DNA from 3 places in the Kitasatospora sp. NPDC018058 genome. Region 1 is predicted to be linked to each of the others. Evidence: riboswitches for the same ligand, from Rfam matches in the RefSeq annotation. Region 1 holds a riboswitch; each other region holds the start of a gene.
The links. Region 1 has a riboswitch for magnesium ahead of ACH4E7_RS12960 (magnesium transporter MgtE N-terminal domain-containing protein). Riboswitches for the same ligand answer to the same signal wherever they lie in the genome.
Positions count from the first base shown of each region.

Region 2: linked by a shared signal. The riboswitch ahead of ACH4E7_RS29900 (NRAMP family divalent metal transporter) and the one ahead of ACH4E7_RS12960 (magnesium transporter MgtE N-terminal domain-containing protein) in region 1 are both predicted to bind magnesium.
Region 3: linked by a shared signal. The riboswitch ahead of ACH4E7_RS24075 (NRAMP family divalent metal transporter) and the one ahead of ACH4E7_RS12960 (magnesium transporter MgtE N-terminal domain-containing protein) in region 1 are both predicted to bind magnesium.

Region 1 is NZ_JBIRFA010000007.1:306,719-312,373, reverse strand. Features, by position in the region: gene ACH4E7_RS12970 (alpha-galactosidase) at 1-2,069, opposite strand, end outside; gene ACH4E7_RS12965 (hypothetical protein) at 2,498-2,665, shown strand; M-box (ykoK) riboswitch at 2,985-3,163, shown strand; gene ACH4E7_RS12960 (magnesium transporter MgtE N-terminal domain-containing protein) at 3,473-4,840, shown strand; gene ACH4E7_RS12955 (NRAMP family divalent metal transporter) at 4,837-5,655, shown strand, end outside.
Region 2 is NZ_JBIRFA010000025.1:23,857-29,511, reverse strand. Features, by position in the region: gene fdhD (formate dehydrogenase accessory sulfurtransferase FdhD) at 1-173, shown strand, start outside; gene ACH4E7_RS29905 (DUF3533 domain-containing protein) at 193-1,494, opposite strand; M-box (ykoK) riboswitch at 1,680-1,859, shown strand; gene ACH4E7_RS29900 (NRAMP family divalent metal transporter) at 2,204-3,880, shown strand; gene ACH4E7_RS29895 (winged helix-turn-helix domain-containing protein) at 4,044-4,436, shown strand; gene ACH4E7_RS29890 (hypothetical protein) at 4,504-4,977, shown strand; gene ACH4E7_RS29885 (glyoxalase) at 4,974-5,351, shown strand; gene ACH4E7_RS29880 (ABC transporter permease) at 5,434-5,655, shown strand, end outside.
Region 3 is NZ_JBIRFA010000017.1:21,742-27,396, reverse strand. Features, by position in the region: gene ACH4E7_RS24085 (YoaK family protein) at 1-37, opposite strand, end outside; gene ACH4E7_RS24080 (MgtC/SapB family protein) at 83-817, opposite strand; gene ACH4E7_RS24075 (NRAMP family divalent metal transporter) at 921-2,615, opposite strand; M-box (ykoK) riboswitch at 2,994-3,170, opposite strand; gene ACH4E7_RS24070 (ABC transporter ATP-binding protein) at 3,338-4,108, shown strand; gene ACH4E7_RS24065 (FtsX-like permease family protein) at 4,105-5,655, shown strand, end outside.

The DNA.
Region 1 (5,655 bases):
CTCCAACTCTGGCTCGCGGCAGCGCCGTTCACCGCGTCGGTGGTCACCGTCGAACCCTCTGTGCCGCCACCGGCGTTGAGGGCGAGCCCGGTGGCGACGTTGGTGATGGTGAGCGCTCCGGTCGCGGCGTTCTGGCCGACCCGCCACTCCTGCCACGGGTTGCCCGGCGAGTAGTTCAGCAGGTAGGCACTGTTACCCGCCGACGTCCCCGCCGCCAGGACGGTGTGGACCTGGGTGGCCGTGTCGCAGTTGTCGCCGATCCGCACGGTGCCGTCGGGGTTGCTCGTGAACGTCCACTGCTCGGAGGTGTGCGTGGGCCACCAGGTGTTGACGTCGGCGGCCGAGGTGAGCGGCGAGCCGCACGTGCCGCCGACCTCCAGGACCAGGCCTCCCGTACCACCCGCGCTCAGCGCGTGGTACTTCCCGTCGCCCACGACCGCCGCCGGTGCGGTCGTGGCCTGCGGCGTGAGCCGGAACATCGCGACGCCGTGCGGAGCGACCCAGGTGCCGCCGACCGTGCCACCGGCCGCCACCGTGCCGGTGGCACCGGTCCACAGCTCCTTGTACGTGAATCCGCCGGTCAGCCCCAGCGAGGTGAGGTCGCTGCCGACCGTCTGCCAGTTGTTCGGGTCCTGGTTCACCAACAGCACGGCGGTGTCCCCGTTCGCCAGCTGCCGCTTCAGCACCACCGGCGCGGTCGCGGTTGCCGGCCTGGCCCCGACCAGGGTCGCGGGCTTGGCGAGCGTGTCCTGGTCGACGGCGATGACGTCGGCGTTCTTGAGGACCGCGAGGCTCGACGCACCGATGCCCGTGGACCACGTGTAGCCGTTCGCGCTGTGCTGCGACTGCCCGGCGGTACGGAGGTCGGCACCGGAGATCAACGGCGCGGCGAGCATGGACAGGACGGAGGTCTCGGTGCGCGACTCGTCGTCGGTGAACGGCTTGTGGCAGGTGCAGGTGTCGCTGGTGCCGTAGAGGCCGTACACGTCGTTCCAGCCGGTGAACATCATGTCGAGGTCGTTCCAGCTGCCCGGGCGCACGTTGCCGGGGTACTGAAGGGCGGTCTGCAGTTGCCCGTTCCACAGCACGCCGTCGAGCTCGCTGTCGCGGTCCCCGCCGATCCGGCACAGGTTGGCCACCTGCCCGCACCACACGCCCGTCGGGGCGTAGCCGGGCGCGGTGAACGGCGCGGTCCCGGCGGCCTGGACGACCGGGTCGGTGCGGGCCGGGTCGGCCGGGTCGAGGAGGTAGGGCACACCGGTGTGGGCGGGTTGGGCGGAGACGCTGAGGGTGACCTTCGGGCGGCCCTGGCCGGCGGAGGCGGCGTCGAGGGCCCGCTGGAAGGTCTGCACGCGGGCGTAGATGGAGCGGGTGAGCTCCCTGCCCTCGCCCTGGGTGTAGTAGTTGTGACCGTCGGGGCCGGTGATCTGCGGGCCGTAGGGGCAGTCGTCGTACTTGACGAAGTCGACGCCCCAGGAGACGAAGTCGCCGGCGTCGGTGCTCTCGTGGCCGAGGCTTCCGGGGTGCATCTGGCAGGTCTCGTAGGTGTCGGTGGCGTAGAGGCCGAACTTCAGGCCCTTGCTGTGGGCGTACCAGGCCAGGAACTGGATGCCGTTGACGGTCCGGCCGTCGACGGTCCGCGACGGGAAGTGGTCGGGGCGCGGGATCAGGTGGCCGGAGGTGGGGTCGTTGCCGGTGCCGTCCGTCCCGGTGACCGGGTTCCCGGCGGCGTCGTACAGCTGCATCGAGCCGTTCGGCGTCCGGACGAAGTCGGTGCTCTGGCCGTCCCGGTGCCAGAGCGACCAGCCGTCGTCGATCGTGACGGTGTTGTAGCCCGCCGCCACCAGGCCGTTGGCGGCCATGAAGTCGATCGTCTGGACGACCTGGTCCTCGGTGACCTCGGTGCCGAGGGAGTTCCACGAGTTCCACCCCATGGGCGGGGTGAGGGCGTTGCCGTTGCCCAGGGCGGCGGCCGGAGCGGCCGCGCCGAGGCTGAGGGCTCCGAGGCCGGTGGTGGCGAGTGCCAGCGCGAGCAGGGGTGCCGCGAGGCGGTGGGGAAGGAGGCGCACGGGTGCTCCTGTGGGGAGTGGGGGTGTGGGGGAATGACGTTGCGTCACGTGGTTTGACGGGGGCAGCCGGCCGGCCGTGGGGGGTTGAACCCGGGGATTTGAACGTTCAAAATCGCGGCCGAGGGCTCGGGTTCGGGCCTCGACCCATGAGCCCTTGACCCATGTGATCGGTGACATGTGTCATTTCACATGCCGCGCCGGGGTGTCGTCAACGGAAAGCGCACAGGCGGTCGCCGTCTCCCGCCCCCAACGGAGAGCCGGACGGCCGCCCTGCATCCACGGGGCCGGAACGGCCTCGGGCGGTTTCCGTCCGCGCCGGGAGAACGCCCCGAAGGAGCGGCGCCGGCGAGGCCCGAAGGGGTGAATACCGGCGGGGGTATATTGGTCGTGTCAGTCCATTCACCGGGGGCCGAGGAAGGGAGCACGGCATGTGCCGTCGAGTCGTCTGCCGCACCTGCGGAAAGCCGACCTACGCCGGGTGCGGGATGCACGTCGAACAGGTGCTGGCCGGGGTGCCCAAGTCCCAGCGGTGCGCGTGCTCACCGAAGGAGCGGGCGTCCGGCGGCTGGCTCGGGCGGCTGTTCGGCCGGCGCTGACCTTCGGGGACGGACTCCCGGCCGGGATCAGCACCCGGTTCGTCGTCCGGTGCTGCCGCACGCCGTACCGGACGGAAGCGCGGCGACGGCGGCCACGTCGCGGACGGCGGGCGGCAGGCGGGTTCCCCTCGGTGTCGGAATCAGCGTCACCAGGGGCCGCCCACGGGGAAGTTCGGCCCCCACCGCCGTCGGCCGGAGCACCGCTGCGCGCCCCCGGCCGTGCGCCCCGGCGGCTCCCCCGCAGGTCAGGCCCGGGTCAAGCTCGGGTCAAGGATTACGCTGCGAGCACCTTCAGGTCCTATCCTGGGGCCGATTTGAACAGACACCTCGTTCGGTGAGGCGTCTTCACGGACACAGGCCACTGATCCCACCCGTCGAGAGACGCTCCGGATCAGGACAGGTCTCCCCGGCTCAAGGGGTGACCCCAAGTGGCTTCCCGTCGGGATCGACCAGGGACACGCCGTGGAGTGCCAAAGCTCTGACGAGTGGGGGTGCCCGGGCATTGACGTCGGTCTCCCCCTGCCGTGCCGCCGCGACCACGATGCGCGGCCGAGACCGGGAGGAGGCGTGATGGACGGAAGTCCTGGCCATAGTCAGCCTTTCCCGATGTCGTCCTCGCCGTCCTTCCGCCGCCCGAGGCGCTCCCTCCTTCCCTGACCGATGCGGTCCGGCCGCTCCGCCCTCCCGTCCGTCCTGACGCGGGAGGCCCCGGCGCATGCCTGGAACCGGCGCCGCGGTCGGGGTCGGCGGTGACGTGCCGCCGGGCGGCCCGCTGCCCCGTCCTGTCGGGGCGAGGGGGTCCCCACCATGGCTGCCACCACCCTGCTCACGTCCGCCACGGCCCGACTGCGCGATCGCACCGTCGCCGCCGAGCGCCGTACCGCCGTCTCCCGGACCGTCCGTTCCTCGCTGGTCTCCGTCGCCGGGCTGGTCGGCGGCCCGGCCACCAACCAGGCCGGCGAGGAGGTGGGCCGCGTCGTCGACGTGGTCGCGCGCCTCTACGGGGCGGAGCCGTACCCGCCGGTCACCGGACTGATCATCCGAATAGGCCGCCGCCGCACCTTCATCGCCGCCGACGCCGTCGAGCGGATCCAGACCGGGCAGGTCCGGCTGCGCACCGCCCGCGTGGACCTGCGCGAGTTCAACCGCCGGCCCGGGGAGGTCCTGCTGGCCCGCGACGTGCTGGACCACCAGCTCGTCGACGTCGACGGCGTCCAGGTCACCCGCGCCGCCGACCTCTACCTGGCCCCGCTCGCCGCCCGGACCGTCCTGGTCGGGGTCGACGTCTCGCTGCCCACCCTGCTGCGCCGGCTCGGCCCGCGCCGCTGGCAGATCCGCCCCACCCCGGAACGCGTCCTGGACTGGCAGTCCGTCGCCCCGTTCGGCGAGCAGGCCACCCACGGGCCCGCCGAGGTGCGGCTGCGCGCCTCCCGCTCCGCGCTGCACCGGCTGCGCCCGGCCGACCTCGCCGACATCCTGGAGGACCTCGGCCGGCACGAGCGCCAGCAGCTGCTGGGCTGGTTGGAGCCGGAGCACGCCGCGGACGCGCTGGAGGAGATGGAACCCGCCGAGCTGGAGAACCTGCTGCGCGAGGTACCCCCGGAGCACGCCGCCCGGCTCGTCGACGAGATGGAACCGGACGAGGCCGCCGACGCCCTGCGCGACCTCGCCCCGGGCGAGCGCGAGACCCTGCTGGCCCGGATGCCCGAGCCCGAGGCGGCCGAGCTGCGCTCCCTGCTCACCCACCGCGAGGGCACCGCCGGCGGCGCGATGACCACCCTGCTGGTCACCGCCGGCTCCGCGCACACCGTCGCCCAGGTGCGGGCCGAACTCGCCGCGCAGGCCGAGCACCGCACCGACATCGACGCGGTCACGGTGCTGGACGACGACGGCCGGCTGATCGCCGACATCCCGCTGTTCGATCTGGCCGTGGCCGAGGACACCTCGGTGATCGGCGACCTCGTCTCCTGGCTGGACCAGTTCGGCCCGCCGGTGACCGTCCGGCCCGACACCCGGCTCGCCGAGGCCGCCGACCAGCTGGTCGCGGCCCGGGCCACCTCCCTGCTCGTGGTCGACGACTCCGGGCGCCCGCTCGGCCGGGTCCTGGCCGACGACATCCTCGACTCGCTCCTGCCCGAGCGTGGGCGACTGCACTTCCGGAGGCTCCTCAAGTGACCCGCGACCTCGACACCCTCGACACCGGACCGGACGCCGCCGCCGCGGCGTCCGCGCCGTCCGACCCGGGGCGCTCCGGCCGCCGAAGAGGCCTCCGCCGATTGGCCGCCGTCGCGATGGTGGCCGGCCCCGGCCTGGTCGCCGCCAACGCCGGCAACGACGCCGCGGGCATCGCCACCTACGCCAGCGCCGGCTCCCAGTTCACCTACGGCACGCTGTTCTTCATGGTGCTGGTCACCGTCGCCCTGGTCATGGTGCAGGAGATGGCCGTCCGGCTCGGTGCCCACACCGGCAAGGGCCTGGGCGCGCTGATCCGCGAGCAGTTCAGCCTGCGGCTGACCGCCCTCGCGGTCTTCTGCCTGCTGCTGGCCAACACCGGCCTGGTGGTCAGCGAGTTCGCCGGGATCGGCGCCGCGTTCGAGCTGCTCGGCGTGCCCAAGTGGGCGGTCATCCCGCCGTCCGCCGTCCTGCTCTGGTCGCTGGTGCTGTTCGGCTCGTACAAGTGGGCCGAACGCATCTTCCTGGTGATGTCGCTGGCGTTCTTCGCCTACCCGGTCGCCATGGTGCTCGGCCACCCCGACTGGGGGCAGGTCGGCGAGCACCTGGTCGTGCCGCACGTGGAGCCCAGCAAGGACTTCATCCTGCTGGCCGTCGCCCTGATCGGCACCACGGTCAGCCCCTACATGCAGTTCTACGCCGCCGCCGGCGTGGTCGACCGCGGTGCCAAGCCCGCCGACTACAAGCTGATCCGGGCCGACGCCGTCCTCGGCGCCGTGTTCGCCTGCGTGATCAGCCTGACCATCATCATCGCCACC
Region 2 (5,655 bases), on a different contig from region 1:
CCGCCGTCTCCGCGCCCTCCTCGCTGGCGGTGGACCTGGCCGAGGAGAGCGGGCTGACCCTGGTCGGCTTCATGCGCGGCGACTCGATGAACGTCTACACCCGCGCGGACCGGATCGACGTGCGCGACGACGACCACAGCACCCGGAGCGACCGGCCGGTCATCAGCACCTGACGGTCACCGTGCCGAGGGGCTAGTCGGAGGGCTGGGGCGTCCAGCGGTGCAGGCCCTTGCGGTCGTAGTAGCGGGTCATCGCGAAGCCGAAGGCCACGGCGAGCACCGCGCCGACGGCGATCATGGTCCAGCCGCGGGCCAGCCCGGCGTCGCCCCGGGCGTCGAAGAAGATGATCGCCCGGATGCCGTCGCTCAGCTGGCGCATCGGCTCGAAGACGCCGAGGAAGCGGTAGAAGTCGGGCACCGCCTGGAGGGGGACGGTCGCCCCGGAGGAGGGCAGGGCCAGCGCGATGAAGACGAACATCGACACCAGCTGCCCGATCCCGCCGAACGCGGCGTTGATCGCCTGCACCCCGAGGCCCACGGCGAGGCTGGCGCAGTAGGCGAACAACCAGAGCATCGCCTGGTGCGGGGCGTCCATGCCGAGGATCCCGACCGTGCAGAGCAGCACCAGGCTGGTGGTGAGCAGCATGATCCCGGCCGTCATGACCATCTTGAGCAGCAGGGTCTGGGTGCGGTCGATCGGGACGGTGGGGCGGCGGGTGTGCCAGGGGCCAATCTCGCTGTCGCTGTAGCCGAGCGCGCCGTCGACGCCGTTGTGGATGATGTTGCCGCCGATGAAGCCGGTCAGCACGGCCAGCAGGGTGTAGTAGAAGGCGCTCAGGCCGAGGCCGCTGTGGCTGCCGATCGGGTGGCCGACCTTGGTGGCGACGGCGATCGGGTCGGCGAGCAGCAGCCGGGCGGTGGCGCCGGTGTCCGGGCCCCGGGCGCCGGAGGCCGGTACGGCGGCCAGCAGTTGCCGGCCGGCCGTGACGGAGGCCTGGTGGGCGGCGTTCTGGGCGATCTGCGCGGCCATCGAGGAGCCGAGGCTGCCCAGGCCCGGGTTGGTGAGGACGGTGAGGGTGGGCCGTTCGGTGGCCCCGCCGGTGGCCAGCTTGGTGACGGTGGCGGTGAAGTCCTGCGGCACGAGCAGCGCGCCGTAGACCTTGCCGGAGGCGAGCAGGTCGCCCACCCCGGCGGCGTCCGTCTGCCGCCAGTTGACGGTGTCGTCGGGGGTGCTGGCCACCACCGCCCGGGTCAGCTCGGTGCCGAGGTTCACCGTCCGTCCCGGTGGCGGCGGGCCCTGATCGGCGTTCACCAGGGCGATCGGCAGCCGGTGCAGATTGCCGGTCGGGTTGATGATGCCGCCCATGTAGAGCAGTGAGAGCACCACGGCCACCAGGCCGCACAGGATGCTCGGGAAGAGCCACAGTTTCGGGTGCCGGGCGAGTGCCAGCGCCCTCGCCTGCCGGGGAGCCCCCTGAGAGCCTGCGGTCGCCATGCCACCCCTCGGGTAATGGCCACGACCTGGTGCCGCTGCCGGGTACGGCGGGAAGTCGTTCCGTGGCGGCCTCGCGGTCAAACCCACGTCACCCGGGTGGGTGCCACACCTCCAAAAAAGGTAAAGGTTCTACCAAGTGCGCAAGTATCGAACTCCGGGCGCTCTATGCTTCTGGAGGTTTGAAGAAGGCACCTCGTTCGGTGAGGCTTCTTCACGGACACAGGCCACTGATCCGACGACGTCGAGAGACGCCCAGGGTTAGGACAGATCTTCCCGACCTAAGGGTTGATCCGAAGTGGCTTCCAGCGCCGAAGGGCGCTGGACACGCCGTGGAGTGCCAAAGCTCTGACGAGTTGGGGTGAACCGGCGGTCGCTTCATGCGCCGGCGAACTCCTTGCCGCGTCGATGACACGCACCACGGGGTGCGTCGGCCGGGAGGAGGCGAGAAACATGGATTGCAGTAGTCCGGGCCACAGTAGCCCCTGCCCCCGCCTGCCCTCGCACACCTCCGGCACGCGGTAACAGCCTTCCCTGCGCGTATATCTGACGTCGCATCAGCACCGAGCACCACGCACGCGGCTCCGCCGCGCCCGTACGTCCCCGTACGGGCGCACCGCCGCGCGCCGATGCGCCGTGCCCGCACGCAGGGGGAATTGCTGCTGCGCGCCCCCAACCACCCCACCTGCCAGGGGTTCACGGGAGGAACGTCATGACCACCAACGCCACGCTCAACTCCAAGGTTCCGCCGCCGCGTTCAGCGGTGCTGGACGACGCCCACGTCGGCGACATCAAGGGCGCCCTCGGCACCATCAAGCTCGATGACGACGCACCCCGCCAGGGCCTGTCAGCGAGACTCAAGACCCTGCTCGCGATCGTCGGCCCCGGTCTGATCGTGATGGTCGGCGACAACGACGCGGGTGCCTTCTCCACCTACGGCCAGGCCGGGCAGAACTACGGCACCCAGCTGCTGTGGACGCTGCTGATGCTGGTCCCGGTGCTGTACGTGAACCAGGAGATGGTGCTGCGCCTGGGCGCCGTGACCGGCGTCGGCCACGCCCGCCTGATCCTGGAGCGCTTCGGCAGGTTCTGGGGCGCGTTCAGCGTCATCGACCTGTTCCTGCTGAACGCGCTGACCCTGGTCACGGAGTTCATCGGCGTCACGCTGGCCGCCGGCTACCTGGGCCTGCCCAAGGTGGCCTCGGTGGTGCTGGCGGCGGCAATCATCATCGCCTCGGCCTTCACCGGCTCCTTCCAGCGCTTCGAGCGCGTCGCCATCACCCTGTGCGCCGGCTCGCTGCTGCTGGTGCCGATCTACTTCATGGTCCACCCGAAGACCTCGCAAATGGCGCACGACTTCGTGGTGCCGTCCATGCCGGGCGGCTCGGGTGAGCTGGCCGCAGTGATGCTGGTGATCGTCTCGATCGTCGGCACCACCGTCGCCCCGTGGCAGCTGTTCTTCCAGCAGTCGTACGTCATCGACAAGCGCATCACCCCGCGGTTCATGAAGTACGAGAAGATCGACCTGTGGATCGGCATCGCGGTCGTGATCATCGGCGCCGCCGCGATGATGGGCCTGACCGCCGCCGCGTTCGCGGGCACCGACGGCTTCGGGCAGTTCTCGGACGCGGGCGCGGTCGCCAAGGGCATCGAGGACAAGGCCGGCCACCTGGCGGGCGTGCTGTTCGCCATCGCGCTGCTGGACGCCTCGATCATCGGCGCCTTCGCGGTGTCGCTGTCCACCGCCTACGCGATCGGCGACGTCTTCGGCATCAAGCACTCGCTGCACCGCGGGGTCAGGGGCGCCAAGGGCTTCTACGGCATCTACGCCGGCCTGGTGGTCGCGGCGGCCGCCATCACCCTGCTGTCCACCGACTACACCCAGGGCCTGATGACCCAGTTCGTCCAGGTGCTGGCCGGGGTGCTGCTGCCCTCCGCCACCGTCTTCCTGCTGCTGCTCTGCAACGACAAGGCCGTGCTCGGCCCCTGGGTCAACGGCCCCAGGACCAACGCCTTCACCGCCGCCGTGGTCAGCGTCCTGGTCACCCTCTCGCTGATCCTGACCGCCGCCGTGGTCTGGCCGGACATCAGCTCGGACGCGATCCTGTGGATCATGGCCGCCTGCGGCGTGACGGGCGTGCTGGTCGCCGGGTACTTCTTCACCTTCGGCCGCCGCGGCACCAAGGAGGACCATCCCCCAGCCTCCGGCCAGGGGTGCCCCCATGACCGCACCGGCCGCGAGAACTGGCGGATGCCCCCGCTGGAGACCCTGGAGAAGCCGGTGATGTCCACCGCCCGCAAGATCGGCATGGGCGCCCTGCGCGCGTACCTGCTGATCGCGATGGTCATGGTCATCATCAAGGTCGTCCAGACCGCCCTCAACCACTGAACGGTCGACTCGACCACTCGGTACGCCACTTCACCCCTTGCCCCGTCACGGAGGTGACCAGCCACGGCCACCGTCACCGCACCGGACGGGACCACCCGGCTGGAAGCCTCCTGGCACCCCGGGCACTGAACCGACCGACCCCATCAGCCGAAGGAGCACCGCCATGGCCGTGCGCTACCGCAGGCTCGACGCCGTCTTCTCGGACCACGCCCCCGCCCGGCGCCCGATACCCGAACCGCAGTCCTCCACCGACCCGGACAACGGCCTGGTGGTGAACGCCGAACAGCGCACCGTCACCGTGGACGGTCAGCAACTCACCATGCCGTACCTGGAGTTCGAGCTGCTCGCGCACCTGGTCGGCAACCCGCTGCGGGTGCACTCCCGCCGTCAGCTGATGGAGACGGTCTGGGGCCGGCCGGACACCGGTGACACCCGCACCATCGCCACCCACATCGCCCGGATCCGCCGCAAGCTCGGCCCCGGCCACCGGGAGGCGATCGCCACCGTCCGGCAGATCGGCTACAAGTACGACCCCCGGCTGGTCCGGGCCGCCTGAGGCCGCCTGACCGACAGGGCCGCCTGACCGACAGCCACCCGGCCAAGTCATCGGAGGAGGACACCGCATGACCAGAACCGCCCTGTTCCCCCGGACCGGCAGAGGGACCGCCCTGTGCGGCGTCCTCCTCCTGCTCGCCCTCCAGGGCCTCGCCGTCGGCGTCGCGCCCGCCCCGCTACGGCTGTTCCTGTCCGGGGTGCTCATCGGCGCCTCGGTCGTCGGGCTGCTGCTCGCCCTGCTGCTGGCCCACAGCCGGCAGCGGGCGGGCCTGGCGGGAAAGGCCACCCCGGACGACGACGCCCAGTGGTTCAGCGCCCGCTCGCTGGAGGGCTTCCCCATGGAGCAGGTCCGCCCGCTCCTGCTGTCCCCCGGCGCCCCGGGCCTGAACCGGCTCTACACCGCCTGGGTGTTCGCCACCCACGGGCACGATCCGCAGTGGATCGCCCACCACCTCGACCTGCCCTCCCCGACCGCCCGGCTGCTGGTCACCGCGGCCCGGCAGCACGCCACGTCCACCCCGACCGGAAGGAAGCCGCGGTGATCACGGCCCTCGACCACGTCCAGCTCTCCGCCCCACCCGGCAGCGAGGCCCTGCTGCGCGCTTTCTACGGCGACGTCCTGCAGATGGCCGAGCTCCCCAAGCCCCAGCCGCTGACCGGCCGCGGTGGCTGCTGGTTCGCCGCCGACGGCGGCCGGGTGCGGCTCTACCTCGGCATCGAGGAGCGCTTCCGGCCCAGCACCAAGGCGCACCCCGGGATGGCCGTGTGCGAGATCGACGAGTTCGCGCTGCGGCTCGCCGAACTCGGCGCCCAAGTAGTCTGGGACGAGAGCCTGCCGCCCCGGCGGCGCTTCTACACCACCGACCCGGTGGGCAACCTGCTGGAGTTCGTCGAGGCGGCCGAGCAGCCGGTCTGAACGTCGGCCCAACCTCCGGTTCATTTGCATACGGACGTCAGAACAGAGCAGACTGCCCGGGTTTGCGCGCCGGAGGTCCACCATGTCCTTGCTGAAGTCCGCCCCGGGCCTGTCCCGGGGCCCGCTGCCGCCGCGGGGCCCGCTGCCGCCCCGGGCGGAGCGCCGCCGGACCCGGACGATCTGGGTGGACGCGGCCGTGGCGGCCGCCGTCCTGGTCCTGCTCTACCTGGCACTGCGGGTGGGGCAGGGCACCACGGTACGGTTCGCCACCGCCCGGGACGCCGCCGTCTCCACCGACCCGTCC
Region 3 (5,655 bases), on a different contig from region 1:
GCACCAGCGGCCCGTGCTCGGGGTCGGGTTTCAGCATCGGGCCTCCCGGCGGCATGAGTGACGGTCCTTCCGTTCTACTCCCTCAGGCCAGCGCCGGGCTGCCGGGCTCCTCCGAGTCCTCGTCCAGGCGCCAGTGCAGGTCCCGTACGCCGGGCTCCAACGACAGCCGGGTGACGACCTGCTCCAGGGCCGGGGTCACCTGCCCGGTGATCGCCACGGTGGCCCGCAGGTTGGTGGTGTCTCCCTCGTCGGAGCGGCGGGCGCGCAGGCCGGTGGGGGCGAGGCCGGAGGCGGCCAGGGCCTGGAGCAGCAGGGCGCGGATGTGGGTCTCGGCCTTGCGGTCGCACTCCAGGTGGACGACGGCCCGGCAGGTGGAGTCCGGGTCGCTGCCGGACTGCGGGGCCCGGTCGAGCAGTCGGCCGGCCGGGCGCAGCACCAGGTGGACGGCGAGCACGGCGAGGGTGCCGAGGACGGCGAGCTCCAGCTTGCCGGAGGCGGCCAGTACCCCGACGGCGGCCGAACACCACAGCGTGGCGGCGGTGTTGAGGCCGCGCACACCGGCGCCGTCGCGCAGGATGACGCCACCGCCGAGGAAGCCGATGCCGGAGACGACGTACGAGGCGACCCGGGTCGGGCTGCCGGTGTCGCCGACCGCCTCGCTGTAGAGCACGAACAGGGTGGCGCCGGCGGCGACCAGGGCGTTGGTGCGCAGGCCGGCCATCCGGGCCCGCCACTGGCGCTCGACGCCGATCAGCGCGCCGCAGGCGACGCCGGTGGCGAGCCGGACCAGGAACTCGACGGTGGTCAGGGTGTGCACGACGGCACCTCCTTCGGAGAGAACGCGGGGAACACGGGGAAAGGGGGCGGACGGGTGGCGAGCGGCTGCCCACCACCCGTCCGCGGGGGCTGTGATCGGCGACTCAGTGGCCGAGCGCGGTCTGGACGATCTTGATGATCACCATGACCATCGCGATCAGCAGGTAGGCCCGCAGGGCGCCCATGCCGACCTTGCGGGCGGTGGACATCACCGGCTTGCCGAGGGTCTCCAGCGGGGGCATCCGCCAGTTCTCGCGGCCGGTGCGGTCATGGGGGCACCCCTGGCCGGAGGCTGGGTGAAGGTCCTCCTTGGTGCCCCGGCGGCCGAAGGTGAAGAAGTACCCGGCGACCAGCACGCCCGTCACGCCGCAGCCGGCCATGATCCACAGGATCGCGTCCGAGCTGATGTCCGGCCAGACCACCGCCGCGGTGAGGATCATGGACAGCATCACCAGGACACCGACCACCGCCGAGGTGAAGGCGTTGGTCCTGGGCCCGTTGACCCACGGGCCCAGCACGGCCTTGTCGTTGCAGAGCAGCAGCAGGAAGACGGTGGCGGAGGGCAGCAGCACCCCGGCCAGCACCTGGACGAACTGGGTGATCAGGCCCTGGGTGTAGTCGGTGGACAGCAGGGTGATCGCGGCGGCGACCGCCACCAGGCCGGCGTACACCGCGTAGAAGCCCTTGGCGCCCTTGACCCCGCGGTGCAGCGAGTGCCTGATGCCGAACACGTCGCCGATGGCGTAGGCGGTGGACAGCGACACCGCGAAGGCGCCGATGATCGAGGCGTCCAGCAGCGCGATGGCGAACAGCACGCCCGCCAGGCGGCCGGCCTTGTCCTCGATGCCCTTGGCCACGGCGGCCGCGTCGGAGAACCGGCCGAAACCGTCGGTGCCCGCGAAGGCCGCCGCCGTGAGTCCGATCAGCGCGGCCGCGCCGACGATGACCACGACGATCCCGATCCACAGGTCGGCCTTCTCGTACGTCATGAAACGCGGGGTGATCCGCTTGTCGATGACGTACGACTGCTGGAAGAACAGCTGCCAGGGGGCGACGGTGGTGCCGACGATCGAGATGATGACCATCATGACGGCCGCGAGCTGGCCGGACCCGCCGGGCAGGGTGGGCGTCACGAAGTCGTGGGCCATCTGCGAGGTCCCGGGGTGGACCATGAAGTAGATCGGCACCAGCAGCAGCGAGCCGGCGCACAGGGTGACGGCGACGCGCTCGAAGCGCTGGAAGGAGCCGGTGAAGGCCGAGGCGATGATGATCGCCGCCGCCAGCACCACCGAGGCCGCCTTCGGCAGGCCCAGGTACCCGGCGGCCAGCGTGACGCCGATGAACTCGGTGACCAGGGTCAGCGCGTTCAGCAGGAAGAGGTCGATGACGCTGAACGCGCCCCAGAACCTGCCGAAGCGCTCCAGGATGAGACGTGCGTGGCCGACCCCGGTGACCGCGCCCAGGCGCAGCACCATCTCCTGGTTCACGTACAGCACCGGGACCAGCATCAGCAGCGTCCACAGCAGCTGGGTGCCGTAGTTCTGCCCGGCCTGGCCGTAGGTGGAGAAGGCACCCGCGTCGTTGTCGCCGACCATCACGATCAGACCGGGGCCGATGATCGCCAGCAGGGTCTTGAGCCGGGCGGAGAGGCCGTGGCGGGGGGTGGTGTCGTCGAGTCGGATGGTGCCGAGCGCGCCCTTGATGTCGCCCACGTGGGCGTCGTCCAGGACGGCGGAGCGGGTGGCGGCGGTAGCGACGGGGACCGTGGAAACCTTCGGGTCCAGCATCACGTTGGTCATGGCGGGGCCTCCCTGCCCCCTACCTTGAGGGGGCGTCAGGGGGCACGCAGCAGCGATCCCCCCTGCGGGCGCACGCCATCGCCTCCGCACGGCGGCGCTGAGCGGCGGCGGCCGTACGGACATGACGATGCGTCAGGCTCTTTGCGTCGAGGCGTGGTTGAGTGCCATGGAGGCACGACCGAGCCCCGAGCGAAGCGCCGGGTGAACGCGCAGGGAAGGTTGCTACCGCGTGCCGGACGTGTTCGAGAGCATGCGGGGGCAGGGGCGACTGTGGCCCGGACTAGGGCAGCCCATGTCTCTCGCCTCCTCCCGGCCGGGGGCGCACCGTCTGTGCGCCGCATCACGACACGGCAAGGAGCACACCGGTCGAGATGGACCGGTACACCCCAACTCGTCAGAGCTTTGGCACTCCACGGCGTGTCCAGCCTGTCCGGCCGGAAGCCACTTGGGGTCAACCCTTAAGTCGGGAAGACCTGTCCTGAACCTGGGCGTCTCTCGACGTCGTCGGGTCAGTGGCCTGTGTCCGTGAAGACGCCTCACCGAACGAGGTGCCTTTTCAAACCTCCCAAAGCATAGACCCGCCCGGCGGGTCCCTCTCACCTTTTCGGCCGATCTTCGACACCTTTGTAGAACCTTGACCAAGCCCGACCGCCCCACTCTCGCGCGTTCGGCATATATAGTTCACCGACATATACAGCTGAACAGCTCACGAGGGGGAAGTGTTGTCCCACACCGGTCCGACCTGGTCCGAGCCCGTCCTGCGACTGGCCGGGGTCTCCCGGGTGCACGGGCGTGGCGCCGCACAGGTGCACGCCCTGCGCGGGATCGACCTGACCGTGCACGCCGGCGAGTTCGTCGCCGTGATGGGGCCGTCCGGCTCCGGGAAGTCGACCCTGCTGACCCTGGCCGGCGGGCTGGACCTGCCCAGCGAGGGCGAGGTACTGGTCGAGGGCGTCGCGCTCGGCGGCCTCAGCCGGGGCAGGCTCGCCGACCTGCGGCGGCGCTCCGTCGGCTACGTCTTCCAGGACTACAACCTGATCCCGGCGCTCACCGCCGCCGAGAACATCGCCCTGCCGCGCGAACTCGACGGCGCCCCGGGCCGCACCGCCCGCCGGGAGGCGCTGGCCGCGCTGGAGGAGCTGGGCATCGGGGAACTCGCCGACCGCTTCCCCGACGACATGTCCGGCGGCCAGCAGCAACGCGTCGCCATCGCCCGGGCGCTGATCGGCGAACGCCGGCTCGTCCTCGCCGACGAGCCGACCGGCGCGCTCGACTCGGCCACCGGCGGTGCCGTCCTCGCCCTCCTGCGCGCCCGCTGCGACGCCGGGGCGGCCGCCATGATGGTCACCCACGAGGCCTCGCACGCCGCCTGGGCGGACCGGGTGGTCCACCTGCGCGACGGCGCCGTCGCCTCGGAGACCGCCGGACGCCGCTCCGGCCGCTGCCCGGCGGCCGTGCACCGCGCCAACTCGCTCGGCCAGGTGACGCGTTGAGGATCGGAGCAGCGAAGGTCGCGCTGCGCATCGCCCGGCGCGACGCGCTGCGGGCCAAGGGGCGCAGCGCCCTCATCCTGGCCATGGTCGCGCTGCCCGTCCTCGGGGTCACCGGCGCCGACGTGGTCCACCGCAGCGGGCAGCTCACCCCGGACGAACGGGTCGAGCGGGTACTCGGCGGGGCGGACGCCCTGGTCACCGGGCTCAACCCCGGCCGGACCGTCGAACAGGCCCCGATCGCCGAGGACGGCGCGTTCGCGGTCGAGCCCAAGCCCGGCCGGCAGCCCACCGCCGAGCAGCAGCGGGCCGCGAGCACCGACCCGGCGGCCCTGGTCAGCTCACTACTGCCGCCCGGCAGCGTGCTCACCCCGGCCCGACCCGGACCGGAGACCGGCGCGACCTCACCCGAAGGCCTGGTCCGCACCCTCACCGCCGAGGCCGACCTCGCCGACCCGGTCTGGCACGGCCGGCTGAACGTCGTCGAGGGTCGCGCCCCGAGTGCCCCGCACGAACTGGCCGCCACCCGGGCCTTCCTGGACCACGCCGGGCTCTCGCTCGGCGGCACCACCACCGTCCAGGGACTGGAACGGACCACCTTCACCGTCACCGCCGTGGTGGAGCACCCGGACGAGCTCGGCCGGGTCGAACTCGTGGCCCGGCCAGGCGAGTTGCTCGACCCGCTGGCCGCCGCGGCGGAGCCCCGCCGCCCCGCCGCCGAGCACGCCCCGGACGCCCGCAACGCCTGGCTGGTCCACCTGCCGAGCGGAATCAGCCTCGACTGGGCCGCCGTGCAGCAGTTCAACGCGTACGGCTACACCCTGACCGCGCGCTCGGTCGCGCTCGACCCGCCGCCGTACGGGGCCGTCGCCTACTACCGCGACTCCGCCCACGACAGCGACCCGGCCGCGGGCAACAGCACCAAGGTCGTGGTCGCCACCGTCACCGGGATGGCGCTGCTGGAGGTCGCGCTGCTCGCCGGGCCCGCCTTCGCGGTCGGCGCCCGCCGCTCGCGCCGCCAGCTCGCCCTGCTCGGCGCGGCCGGCGGCAGCCGGGCCCACGTCGGCGCGGTGGTGCTCGGCGGCGGACTGGTCCTCGGCGTGGCCGGGGCCGCGCTCGGCGTCGCGCTCGGCACCGGGCTGGTCGCCGGGCTGCGGCCGCTCATCGAACGGGTCGGCGGCGCGCGCTTCGGACACCTCGCGCTGCCCCCGCTGGACCTGCTCGCGATCGCCGGGATCGGGCTGCTCACCGCGCTGCTCGCGGCCGCGCTGCCCGCCTGGCAGACCGCCCGCCGCAGCGTCACCGCCGGGCTCACCGGGCGCGACACCGTCCGGCCGCCCAGCCGGGCGGTCACCCTGCTCGGCGTGGCGCTGATCCTCGGCGGCGGCGCGATCGCGATGTACGGCGCGGGCGCGGTGCAGCGCGGCCTGCCCGTGGTAAGCACCTACGACGCCCGCACGCTCACCGTGCTCGGCGGCTCCGTCACCGCCGAACTCGGCCTGCTCGCCTGCACCCCGGTGCTGGTCGCCGTGGTCGGCCGGGCCGCCAGG